DNA from 4 places in the Sphingobacterium sp. ML3W genome. Region 3 is predicted to be linked to each of the others. Evidence: riboswitches for the same ligand, from Rfam matches in the RefSeq annotation. Region 3 holds a riboswitch; each other region holds the start of a gene.
What was found. Region 3 has a riboswitch for S-adenosylmethionine ahead of KO02_RS12355 (O-acetylhomoserine aminocarboxypropyltransferase/cysteine synthase family protein). Riboswitches for the same ligand answer to the same signal wherever they lie in the genome.

Region 1: it holds a riboswitch for S-adenosylmethionine, as region 3 does, so the genes downstream of both, KO02_RS04655 (hypothetical protein) here and KO02_RS12355 (O-acetylhomoserine aminocarboxypropyltransferase/cysteine synthase family protein) in region 3, are expected to answer to the same signal.
Region 2: it holds a riboswitch for S-adenosylmethionine, as region 3 does, so the genes downstream of both, metE (5-methyltetrahydropteroyltriglutamate--homocysteine S-methyltransferase) here and KO02_RS12355 (O-acetylhomoserine aminocarboxypropyltransferase/cysteine synthase family protein) in region 3, are expected to answer to the same signal.
Region 4: it holds a riboswitch for S-adenosylmethionine, as region 3 does, so the genes downstream of both, metF (methylenetetrahydrofolate reductase [NAD(P)H]) here and KO02_RS12355 (O-acetylhomoserine aminocarboxypropyltransferase/cysteine synthase family protein) in region 3, are expected to answer to the same signal.

What each region holds. Positions count from the first base shown of each region.
Region 1 covers NZ_CP009278.1:1,055,266-1,058,452, reverse strand. The annotation lists gene KO02_RS04660 (hypothetical protein) at 145-1,074, opposite strand; SAM-I-IV-variant riboswitch at 1,272-1,364, shown strand; gene KO02_RS04655 (hypothetical protein) at 1,400-1,663, shown strand; gene KO02_RS04650 (endonuclease/exonuclease/phosphatase family protein) at 2,835-3,187, opposite strand, start outside.
Region 2 covers NZ_CP009278.1:473,602-476,788, forward strand. The annotation lists gene metE (5-methyltetrahydropteroyltriglutamate--homocysteine S-methyltransferase) at 1-1,936, opposite strand, end outside; SAM riboswitch class I at 2,090-2,192, opposite strand; gene KO02_RS02155 (phosphatase PAP2 family protein) at 2,268-3,029, opposite strand.
Region 3 covers NZ_CP009278.1:2,883,554-2,886,740, forward strand. The annotation lists gene KO02_RS12350 (prephenate dehydrogenase) at 1-804, shown strand, start outside; SAM riboswitch class I at 1,062-1,176, shown strand; gene KO02_RS12355 (O-acetylhomoserine aminocarboxypropyltransferase/cysteine synthase family protein) at 1,401-2,708, shown strand; gene KO02_RS12360 (homoserine dehydrogenase) at 2,747-3,187, shown strand, end outside.
Region 4 covers NZ_CP009278.1:4,669,956-4,673,142, forward strand. The annotation lists gene KO02_RS19980 (DUF2723 domain-containing protein) at 1-796, opposite strand, end outside; gene metF (methylenetetrahydrofolate reductase [NAD(P)H]) at 978-1,934, opposite strand; SAM riboswitch class I at 1,995-2,100, opposite strand; gene rimM (ribosome maturation factor RimM) at 2,259-2,786, opposite strand; gene KO02_RS19995 (30S ribosomal protein S16) at 2,920-3,187, opposite strand, start outside.

The DNA of each region.
Region 1 (3,187 bases), 1.8 Mb from region 3:
AAAAATAATGAAGTAGTTACAACCTAAGGTAAATCCTTCACTTAGTATTAATATATTGCTTAAATAACCTTTAGCAAGGTAGGAAAGGCACAAAAAAACCGACTGGTCATCCCAATCGGTTCATTATATCTTATAGTGTTCCTATTATAGTTTTTCGATTTCTTCAATGGAAAGGCCAGTCCCTTTAGCGATATCCGCAAGAGGTAGTCCCATTTTCTTAAATTCTAATGCAATAACTCTTTTTTCAGTCTTGAGCTTAGCACGCTCTTCTAATCGCCCCTTCTCAATTCCAGATGCGATGCCTTCTTTTTTTGCTTTATCTAATAAATATTCTTTAGTACCCATAATACTCTCCTTCCCTGATTGATTATAAATTTCTGACTCAAATATACTTAAATTCAACTGATTATCAAAGCGTACGTAATACGTCAAAAAATCATAGAGACTCTGACGCGTACTCCTATCCATATTACGAATCACCATCTGATCATAAAGATCATGCTTAATGTGCTTCAGCTTTTCGTCACTGACTTTTTTATTTTTGATGGCCAATAACGTGGTCAGTACAACCACTGCGAATGGATTGGCATCATCACGTAATAGTGCCTCTTCTTGATCTAAAATTTTGTAACAATTAAAATTGTACTGGATGCTGGTACCCATAAATTCATCCTTATAGGATGATGGCTTGTAACTGACGTTATCATCCACCAATATAGCGATAGCAGTAATCGGAACTTTGTACTTATCATAAACTTTGTAATAGTATTGGAACATGCGCTCGGCTAAATCCCCTTTACCCTTACTGGACTGCACTTCGATATGGCACAACACATACTTCATGCCACCATCTTTGAGATGCACCTTGACCAGTTTATCCACAAAACGAACGCCCCTACCATTCGGTTCGGGTGGAAACAAGGTTTCAAACTCCTTATCCAGATAATCAAACGGTTTGCTCAGATCAAATACATCATCGGCATCTGAAAAGAAAAATCGTAAAAAATGCGCAAACGTCTGCTCTAAGATAGATTTCCACAGCAGATCGTCGACACGACTGGATGAATTACTCATAATAGATTGTTAATAAATTGGTTACTATAGTAAATATACAAAATAATATATGTAAAAACTAATTATTTTAGTAAAAAATTTCAGGACATCATAATGTTTAGTCATATAGTACTCATTGGATAGCAATCGATAAAATCCTCTTCAATATCTAATTATTTTAAAAAAAATTATAAATAAAAATAAAATCTACTATATTTGTAGAGTATTCAGAATTGCACGATGCAATACCAACCGAGTTGAGAACCACGGTGGTAAATTAATATGGGTTTCGACCAAAAATATCTGGATACAGTTTATGGTTTAATCCTTTAAATTTTTAAATTGTATGGCTACAACAAATCTTTATCAACATTTACTAGAAAAATTCAGTTATTACTCAATCAACGAACTGATACAACTCAACAATGATACCATATCAGGGAAAGGTTGGGGTTCCTCCAAATCTACATTTCGTACCGCTCTTCTAAGTACCTTCTCAAAAAGAGGCTTAGATCTTTCAAACATTATTTCGAGAGAAGATGGCTTTACCTCGGTAAAACATGTAGCAGTGAGGTTAGAGGAAAATACACTTATTCCAATTATTCAGTAAAGCAAATTCCGTTTTAGAATGAATTTTCTAGTTGATTTATCACTCACTGAGAAGAACGTTGACTATTTAAACGCTCCTCTTAATGAGTGATAATATTTTAACATATTGTTTTAGCGAGCTCCACCTTTTCAATTCTGACAACCGGTGATAGCTGATAGGATTGGAGTAAGTTACCACAACAACCATATAGTTACACCCTATTAAACCATTGTTACTATGCGATAGTACTCATGAAAAATGTCCTTTAACGCCTGTAGGACCCATTACTAGGCTTAATTTACCGCTTACCGGAACTACCTTTAGGCTTTCGCTAGTCACTTTTTCGATATCATGCCTCCTATTGTTTAAATCTATTACTACCTTCTCCCAATAACAGCATACCTTCATTTAAATAGAAGACCTTTAGCCGACAAATGATGACATTTATTGTCAACATGTAGCTAGTTACTAACAACAAGTAGATAATGGCTGTGAATAGATAGATATCTAGTGCCCATAATTTCTCCGCTACGCAAAAAGTATGAACAACTTATCAATAACTAACAGCTTTTTTTTAGTAATGCTGTAGTTATTCAACATAATTGCTTCTTTTCAACAGATAACCAAGCAGTATTATAGATTGTTTCCCATTATTAATGTGATATCAAGCTACTAAAATCAAAAAAGGGGTTGTTCATGCATTGACAATAACTACTCAAAATGAATAAGTGGATAACATTTGAACCAAAGGCTTTTCCAACAGGCTAACTGTGTTTCATGAAAGCAATAAAGTGTTCCTGTTGAAGCCTCCATTATTACAACTTAAGCCCCCAATACAAAAACTATTAGCATGCGAACTATCATGAGACAGATTATTTAGGAATATTTCAGTACTCTTATTTATTTTATGACGGATGTGAACGACAATTTAGTTGTTCAAATATAACTCATAATACCGCTATAAAATATTCCTTATAAAAGAATGATAGATTGCTAATTGATGCGCCCTTTTCTCATCGTAGACTATATCTCTTTTAAACTCAAATATACCCTTATGCCATGATAGCCTGTGATACCTATCACTGGGCATATGTTGTGGTTGTTTATATGGATAGATATGAAACTTTAGGTCTACTAATAACCAAAAAGACTGAGCTTACCTAAATCAAAGCTTAACTCTATTATAAACTAACTAAAACTCAAACTTCACCAGCAAAGCCTTATGATCGGTAGGCCATATACCTTTTGGCAATAAAAACTCATCTTTGCTATCTTGCTCTTGTTTTTTACCAAATTTCACCGTTTCTTCAGGACCAACAATTTTGACCGCAGCGACATGAAGTGGTTTATTCGTTCTGTAATAAACATAATCAATCCGGTCACGCTCATCTGCCAAAGGTGCCCAAGTAAGCTTTTCAATGGCTACATCTTTATTAAATGATGGGAATGTAAATCCTGGATGTGTAACAGGATTTGGATACTTTTCTCTAAAACTATCTACGAATCCTGCTTTTGTCAATAATACAGAACAATCCCAAGGAACTA
Region 2 (3,187 bases), 2.4 Mb from region 3:
AAGAAGATACACGGAATGAGCGGACTGCCCAATCCAAATATTGTTGTTGATCAGCTTTGCGTAATGGAAGGCCTTCGCGTATTGCTGGCTCATCAATCTGGATAATTTTGATACCTGCTTTTTCTAGAGCTTGTACTTCATCTAAGATCGCTAATGCAATTTGGTATGTTGTGGTAGAACGGGGTTGATCGTTACGTACGAATGACCATTGTAAGATTGTTACTGGACCAGTTAACATTCCTTTTACAGGACGGTTAGTTAAAGTCTGTGCATAGGCTGACCAACGAACAGTCATGTCTGCAGGACGGTATACATCGCCATAAATAACTGGAGGTTTAACACAACGTGAACCATATGATTGTACCCAACCATTTTTAGTGAATGCGTAACCAGCTAATTGCTCACCGAAATACTCAACCATATCATTACGCTCGAACTCACCGTGAACTAGAACGTCGATATCCAATTGCTCTTGAAGGCGGATTGTTCTTTCTGTTTCTTCGGCGATTTCTTTATCATACTGCTCTTGAGAAATTACACCTTTTTTCAAGTCTGCTCTCCATTTACGAACATCTTTCGTTTGTGGGAATGAACCGATAGTTGTTGTTGGGAATGCAGGAAGGTTAAATTTTTCTTGTTGTGCTTCTTTACGTGAAGTAAATGTAGAAGTACGTTTAGCATCATCATCAGTGATATTTGCAGTACGCTCTTTAACTTCTGGTTTATGAATCAAGGTAGAAGTACGACGATCTTCAGCAGCAGCTTTATTTGCTTCGAAACGCTCAGCAGTTTTTGAATCTACTTCGCCATCAGCTAAAATCGCTAAATCTTTTACCTCAGCTAATTTTTGTTTAGCAAATGCTAACCAATTTTTCACTTCTTTTGGTAGTGATTCTTCATTGTCTTCGTTATCCAAATCGAAAGGAACGTGTAGTAAAGAACTCGAAGGTCCAACTAATACACGGTCTTTACCTAAAGCATCAACAGCTTTTTTGATTTGTGCTAAAGATTTTTCATAATCATTTTTCCAAATGTTACGACCTTCAACAACACCTAATGAAAGTGTTAATGAGGCTGGAACTTTTGCTAATATGGTGTCGAGTTGGTTTTCACCTCTTACTAAGTCAACGTGAACAGCGTAAACAGGTAAGTTTAATGCAGTTTCTTCATTGTCACGTAAAGCCTCGAAATATGTTGTTACAATAATTTTGATGTCTTTAGCTGCAGCAGCTAATTTCGTGAATACACTTGTGTATAATGCACGTGTTGCATCATCAATATCTAATGCTAAAAATGGCTCGTCAATTTGTACATATTTTGCACCAGCGGCAGCCAATTTGCCTAGGATTTCTTCATAAACAGGAACTAACTTGTCGATTAAATCGATACGGTTGAAACCAGTTTCTTTTTCTTTACCTAATAATAAGTATGAGATTGGGCCGATTAAAACTGGTTTAGTTTCGATACCCAAAGATTTTGCTTCGTTATATTCGTTTAGGAACTTTTCTGAAGTTAATTTGAATTCTTGATTTTTCACGAATTCTGGAACGATGTAATGGTAGTTTGTATCAAACCATTTTGTCATTTCCATTGCCGTAACATCAACACCATCTTGTTGGAAGCCACGTGCCATTGCAAAGTAAAGATCTAAGTTGTAGCCATTATCTTTTGTATGTAAAAGAGATTGGTATTGTGCAGGAATTGCGCCTACCGTTAAAGTCAAATCTAAAACTTGGTCATAAAATGAAAAATCATTTGAAGGAATCAAATCGATGCCAGCATCTTTTTGAGTTTTCCAGTTGCCTTCACGGATTTTCAGTCCAGCCTGCAATAATTCTTGCGCGCTGATTTTTTTAGCCCAATATGCTTCATTGGCCTTTTTCAACTCGCGAAAGGCACCTACACGTGGGTAACCTAAGTTGTTCGTTAGTAACATAAATATGAGATTATTTTATTTGTTCAACCTTAACGAAGCAAGAAATTAGAAGAGTTTTGTATTTGAAATAAAAAACGATCAAAAATTCTTGAATCTATTTTACTAAATTTTTTGATTGCTTTTAGAGAGGAGGGCACAGGATATTTTGTGTCTAGCTTATCATTCCCAATTTGATTGGGTAGAATGTAGCACCTTGTCAAATGACAGGTTGCTAAGGCTTCATTGGGTCTATTCCCTCTGCCTTTCTCTATAAGTGCTGTAAATATCGGAATTTCTTTTAGAAAAACAAAGTTTTTATAACTTTTGTGAAAAAATGACAAAGAATCGTGTATTATAATTGAAATGTAGCAACCATTCCGAGTTGTTTGCCATTGTAAAATGGAGAGGCCATCGTGAATGGAGTTGTTTTTTTTGATTGTAAATGTTTATCGAAGAGGGGTAGCAGCCAATATGCAATTTTGGTTCCCATGATTCCGATACCTGCGCCCATTGCTACATCAGAAAACCAATGTTTATGGTTATACATTCTGAGGTATCCTGTTCCTGCAGCAATTGTGTAACCTGCAATTCCATACCAAACAGATTGATCTTTATATTCTTGCCACAACATCTCTGCTCCTGTAAAGGCGATTGCAGTGTGTCCTGATGGGAATGACTCTTGGTCTGCTTGGTCTGGCCTCCAAGTAGGGGTGGTATGCTTAATTGTATATACAGTTGAGAGGGTGATAGCGTGAGAGATTGTGCTAATTGCCAAACGTTCTTTGAGACTGTGTTTACTGGGTATCCCGAGTATATCAAGACCATATACAGCTGCCGAAGGAATAAAAAGTGTGAGATTATCGAGCTTGAATGTTTTCGACGGATTGTTATTTATTGCATTGTTTATTTGTTCATTTTTATGTTTTAGGTAAGGGCTTTTTAAGGATACTATTCCATACGTTATTAATGTGGCTGGGACAAGTAATTGCTTGTATGATATCTGTTTGACTTCGGCTTTAGAATTAATAAGTGATAACGAGTCACTTTGGGCATGGAGAGATGTTGAATAGAAGGATAGTAAGAGGCTTAAAAATAATAGGGATGAAATTTTCATTGTTGTACTTAAATAATAATTTTACTTGGCATAAAGTGAGCGCGTATTTATAGCGGTTTTCTAACTTAGATAGCTCATCGATATGAATGCAAGAAGTTCTCTGTATCCCATCAACGATTATGACGCCTTTTTATTGAGGAAAGCTTCAATTTAAAGAG
Region 3 (3,187 bases):
GGCTCAGTCGCCATGAAACTAAAAGAAAAAAGATTCTGCGATCAAGTTTTTGGTGTAGACAAAAGTGATGCAAACCTTAACAAAGCAATGCAAATTGGCTTCATTGACCACAAAGCGACACTGGAAGAAGCTTTGGAAAAATGTAAGGTTATCATTTTAACCGCTCCTGTAGATGCAATCATCGCTTTAGCACCAAAGTTACTCGATCAAGTAACAGATCAGGTTATCGTTGACATGGGCTCTACCAAACTAAATATCTTACAATTGATTTCTGACCACCCTAAACGTGGACGCTATGTCGCTGCGCATCCTATGGCAGGTACAGAGTATTCTGGACCTGAAGCCGCGCTCCCAAATCTGTTTAAAGATAAAATGATGGTCTACGTAGAGGCATTTAAATCTGATGAAGATGCCTTCGAACTAACAGATTCTATTACTGAATTGCTGGAAATGCGTTCTTCTTTTATGACAGCCGAAGAGCATGACACTCACACAGCCTATGTCTCTCATATTTCACACTTGACCTCTTTTGCTTTAGCCCTAACAGTTCTGGAAAAAGAGAAATCGCAAGGTAGAATTTTTGAGTTAGCAGGTTCCGGATTTGAATCAACAGTACGTTTAGCGAAAAGTTCACCTGATATGTGGACTCCTATTTTCAAACAAAATAGAGTAAACGTATTAGAAGTATTGGAAGAAAACATCAAACAGCTTCAAGCCTTGAAAGATGCCATTCAAGACGAGAATTATAGCGAACTACATAAACTCATTAAAAAATCGAATAAGATTAAGCGCATTATAAAATAGGCACTTTACACCATCTGGTAAACATTGTGTGTAAAGTGTCGAAGGATCATTATATAAAAAAGATAGGAGGCAATGCTCCTATCTTTTTATTCTGGTTACCTCAAACACGTAATCCATCTACACTCCTCTAAATCCTTGTTTTATTTAATTATTTAAATAAATAGCAAAAAATATTTTGCTTTATAAAAATCAAGGCATATATTTGCAATGTACTTCAAATAGAAATACATCTAATCAAAACCTTTCAATCAGGTCTTGATTTATAAAGAAGTGGCGAGAGACTGGCTCAATGACCCACTGGCAACCTTCAAAATACGTTTGAAAAGGTGCCAATTCCTGTCCAAAGTAATACTGCTTTGGAGGATATAAATGAAACGACAATGATAATCACATTACAACAAAACAAGAAGGTAAATTCTAAAACCAACGTAACAAGCACAACTTTTGCATCGACTTCGACGCGAATGTGTTGGCACATGTTTACGTTTTCTTGTTAATCAATCTGTTTTTAATTTATTGATTGCGAGTACATATTCATGTGCGAAGCCCTATCCCCTTTTTACTAATGAATCTTTAACTAATTAATTATAACTATAATGTCTACAAATAAAAATTTGAAATTCGAAACACTGCAAGTGCATGCAGGTCAAGTTGCTGACCCAACAACTGGTTCACGTGCAGTGCCTATATATCAAACAAGTTCTTATGTATTTGAAAACGCAGAACATGGCGCTAATTTATTTGCATTAAAACAATTTGGAAACATCTACACACGTCTTCAAAACCCTACAACAGATGTTTTTGAAAAACGAGTAGCTGCTTTAGAAGGTGGTGTAGCTGCACTAGCTGTTGCTTCTGGCCAAGCAGCGCAATTTATTGCATTAAACAACATTTTAGAAGCTGGAGATAACTTTGTTTCAAGCAGTAATGTCTACGGTGGTACTTATAATCAATTTAAAGTAGCGTTCAAAAGACTAGGTATTGATGTACGTTTTACAAAAGAAACTACAGCTGAAGACTTTGAATCATTAATCGATGAAAACACAAAAGCACTTTACTTGGAAACTATCGGAAACCCAAGTTACGATATCCCTGATTTTGACAAAATAGCTGCTGTTGCTAAAAAACATGATATTCCACTTATTGTTGACAATACATTCGGTGCAGCCGGCTATTTATTCAAACCCTTAGAGCACGGTGCCTCTGTAGTTGTTCAATCAGCAACAAAATGGATTGGTGGTCATGGAACTAGCATCGGCGGTGTTATCGTTGATGGTGGAAATTACAACTGGGGAAATGGTAAATTTAAACAATTCTCAGAACCATCAGAAGGATATCATGGATTGGTATTTGCAGACGTATTTGGTATTAATGGCCCATTTGGCAATATCCAATTTGCTATCCGTGCGCGTGTAGAAGGGCTACGTGATTTTGGTCCTGCAATATCGCCTTTCAACTCATTCCAACTGATTCAAGGTTTAGAAACATTATCCCTACGCGTTCAGCGTCATGTAGACAATACGTTAGAAGTAGCAAAATGGTTAGAATCACATCCACAGGTAGAAAATGTAAACTATCCAGGATTAAAGAGTTCACCAAGTTATGCTAACGCTCAAAAATATCTAAAAAATGGCTACGGTGCTGTTCTTTCTTTCCAAATTAAAGGCGACGTAACAAAAGCTGATGAATTTATTGACAGTCTAGAATTAATCAGTCACGTGGCAAATGTTGGAGATACAAAAACATTAATCATTCACCCTGCGGCTACAACTCATCAACAGCTTAGTGATGAAGCAAAAAATGCAGCAGGAGTATTTGTAGGCTTACTTCGTTTATCTGTCGGTATCGAGCATATTGATGATATCAAAGCAGATTTACAACAAGCATTCGATAAAATAAAATAATTCAGATAGCAACATTATATAAAGCGCAAAAAATAACTATGAGTAAGAAATTAACGATTGGAATGTTTGGATTCGGAGTTGTAGGGCAAGGATTGTACGACATTATCAAGACTAAAAACTTAAATTTAGAAATTAAAAAATTTGTCATCAAAAATGCTGACAAACAAAGATCACTACCTGCTGAATTATTCACAACAGATGCTGAGGCTATTCTCTCAGATCCTGAAATCAATACCGTTGTAGAATTGATCGACGATGCAGATGCTGCCTATGCATTAACTGTTCGTGCGCTTAAATCTGGAAAAAATGTAGTATCTGCAAATAAAAAAATGATTGCTACGCATTTAGAGGAACTAGCTTCCATCCAACAAGAATATGGCACAAGCCTACTCTACGAAGGTGCAGTTTGTGGTAGTATTCCTATTATACGTAATTTGGAAGAGTATTACGACAACGAGCTATTGCACGCTGTAACGGGT
Region 4 (3,187 bases), 1.8 Mb from region 3:
AAACCAGTATCCCCGAACCAAATCCTAATCCAAGGGTGTTGACAAAGAATAAATCGAATTTGGCGGCAAACTTAATGAGGTATTGGATTACTCCCCAGAGAATAAGAGCTAGAACTCCGAGTCCAATCAACATCGCTTTACTAATCCCCCAGAAAGTCGTCCTTTCGGTTTTCTTAAAATAAATAATGAGTGCTATAGCTGGAATAACCAATAAGTTCAATAGATGAACCCCAATTGAAAGTCCAATGATGTAAGCAATAACAATAAGCCAACGATCTGCTTGCGGTTTATTGGCTCTTACCTCCCACTTCAGAATGGCCCAAAACACCGCTGCTGTACATAAGGAAGACATAGCATAGACTTCGGATTCTACTGCTGAGTACCAAAATGTATCGGAGAAACTATAGGCTAAAGACCCAACCACACCTGCTCCCATTATTTTAATAAGCTGGTTTCTATCAAGTGGGCGATTATCGGAATATGTGATTTTTTTAGCTAAAGCTGTAATGGTCCAAAATAAGAACAACACTGTTAAACCACTACAGACAGCCGACCCTACATTCATCCAAAAAGCAACCTGAGATACATTACCTAAAGCGAAATTTGAAAATATATTCTGCAACATAAGAAATAAGGGTGCACCTGGCTGATGAACAATCTGAAGTTTATAAGCTGAGGCAATAAATTCGCCTGTGTCCCACCAACTTGTTGTTCTTTCGGCTGTCAAAATAAAAACTACTGTTGCCATGATAGCACATAGCCAGCCTAACATATTGTTCACTTTCGTATAGTTCATCGGTTTAAAGGTTTAATTAGTCCTGCGATAAATCAATTCGCACTTTGATTTTGAGTTAAATATAATAAAAGGAGATTTCATATGATATGGATTAACCTTTTTTAACAAAAAAATACAGCGCACAAAAAAAGAGCCTACTACATCTGAAGTGCAGCAGGCTCTTTTTAATATTTACTTTTCTTTAGAATAACTTCTCAACAATACTCCGAGTAGGACCAGGATTACTCATGGTATAAAAATGCAAAACTGGGGCTCCGAAGTCAATTAACTCTTTACACTGTTGTACCAACCACTCCTCTCCGACTTGCCTTACATCGGCATTATTTTTACACCCTGATACCGCTTCACTCAATACTTCTGGAATATCTAAATGAAAAATTTTCGGTAACGTAATCAGCTGCTTTTTTGTCGTCAAAGGCTTTAACCCTGGTATAATAGGTACATGAATATCATTTTCTCTACACTTATTGACAAATTCTTTATATTTTTCTACATTGAAAAACATTTGCGTAACGATAAATTCGGCACCCATCTCGACCTTCTTTTTCAACCATTTGAAGTCGGTATTAAAATTGGGAGCCTCAAAATGTTTCTCTGGATAACCTGCAACACCGATACAGAAATCTGTTTTCTCAGAATTCACAATATCCTCGTGTAAATATTGACCTCTGTTCATGTCATCTACCTGCTTTAAGAGGTCCGTAGCAAATGCATGGCCACCTTCAGTAGGAATAAAGTCAGCATCACCTTTTCTGGCATCTCCACGTAAAACCAACACATTATCAATCCCTAAGAAGTTCAAATCAATCAAAGCATTCTCTGTCTCTTCTTTCGTAAAACCACCACAGATAAGATGTGGAACAGCATCCACTTTATACTTGTTCATAATAGCTGCACAGATAGCGACTGTCCCTGGACGTTTCCGATAAGCAACACGCTCTAGCAAACCGCTTTCATGCTTCTTATACATATAGTCCTCTCTATGATAAGTCACATCGATAAAGGGAGGCTTGAATTCCATAAGTGAGTCCATTGTTTTAAAAATACTTTGGATACCTTGACCCTTAGCTGGGGGCAACAATTCAAAAGAAAATAAAGTTTTTCCTTTGGCATTACTGATATGATCAACGATTTTCATTAATTTTTTTTAAAAGTGATTTGGTTGGCTTACATCGAAATGCACAAGTAGACTTGTTTCAACTTATCTTTCCCATCTCTGAGTTGGGGTAGAATGTAGCACCTTATAAAATAACAGGTTGCTAAGGCTTCATTGGGTCTATTCCCTCTGCCTTTCTCTATAAGCATCGCTAATATCGGTAATAGAAATTGATAATCAAAATAATATTAATAGCTTGTATTAAATAAGGCAATAAATACTAATTTCAACGGATGCCTAATAAAACAAAAAAGTTATTACATTTTCATGCAATAACTTTTTTGTTTTATTATTTAATCCGAATACTTAAATCTCTTTATACAATTCGACTAATCCTTCAGGTAGATCTACCTCTAAAACTTGGCCTTCAGAATCAATGCCCAACATTAAATCATCATTTAATGGAAACATGAGCTCTTTCCCATTGAAATCGACTGTTGCTATAAATTGCTGAGGCATTTCCTGCACATGTGTTATTTTGCCAAGCTCACCATGCGTCTCATCAATGACTATATACCCGATTAAGTCTGTATATCTAAAATCATCAGGATCTCGCTCAGGCATTTTATCATTAGGAAGGTATATTTTTTTACGGACTAAAGGTTGTGCCTTATCGATATGATCGACGTCTTCTAAGTTCAAGTATGCTGTACTATTTGCTTGATACTTGATATTGTCTACAAAGTAAGGTACTAATTTTTTATTGACTTCGGCAAATAGGACATCAAAGTCCAAATCTTGGTAATCTTCAAATTCAAAAAAAAGCTGAAGCTCTCCTTTTAGTCCGCGAGTTTTACTAATATAACCGATGTAAAAACTTTCTTCTATGGTCATGTTCTTATTTGAAAGGGCAAATTTAAATATATATCTGCAAAATTGCAGTATGTATAGGAGTAGAAACTACATTCTTGAAAAAAAAAGCCGGCTCATAGTGAACCGGCTTTCTTGATACTGTATGAAAGAAAAATTATCCTTCAGTTTCTTCTGCAGCTGGAGCTTCAGTTTCTTCTGCAGGAGTTTCCTCTACAACTGGAGCGTTTTTAGCAGCAATTGCAGCAGCCATTGCTTCTTTTTTCTTAGCTTCAGCAGCTAATGCAATTTTCTTAGCTTCAGCTTTAGTAGTTGCTAAACCATCTTTTTTACCAGAGATTCTAGCATCATTAGCTTCAGTCCAAGCAACAAATTTAGCATCTGCAGCAGCTTCATCAAATGCACCTTTTTTAACACCACCATTT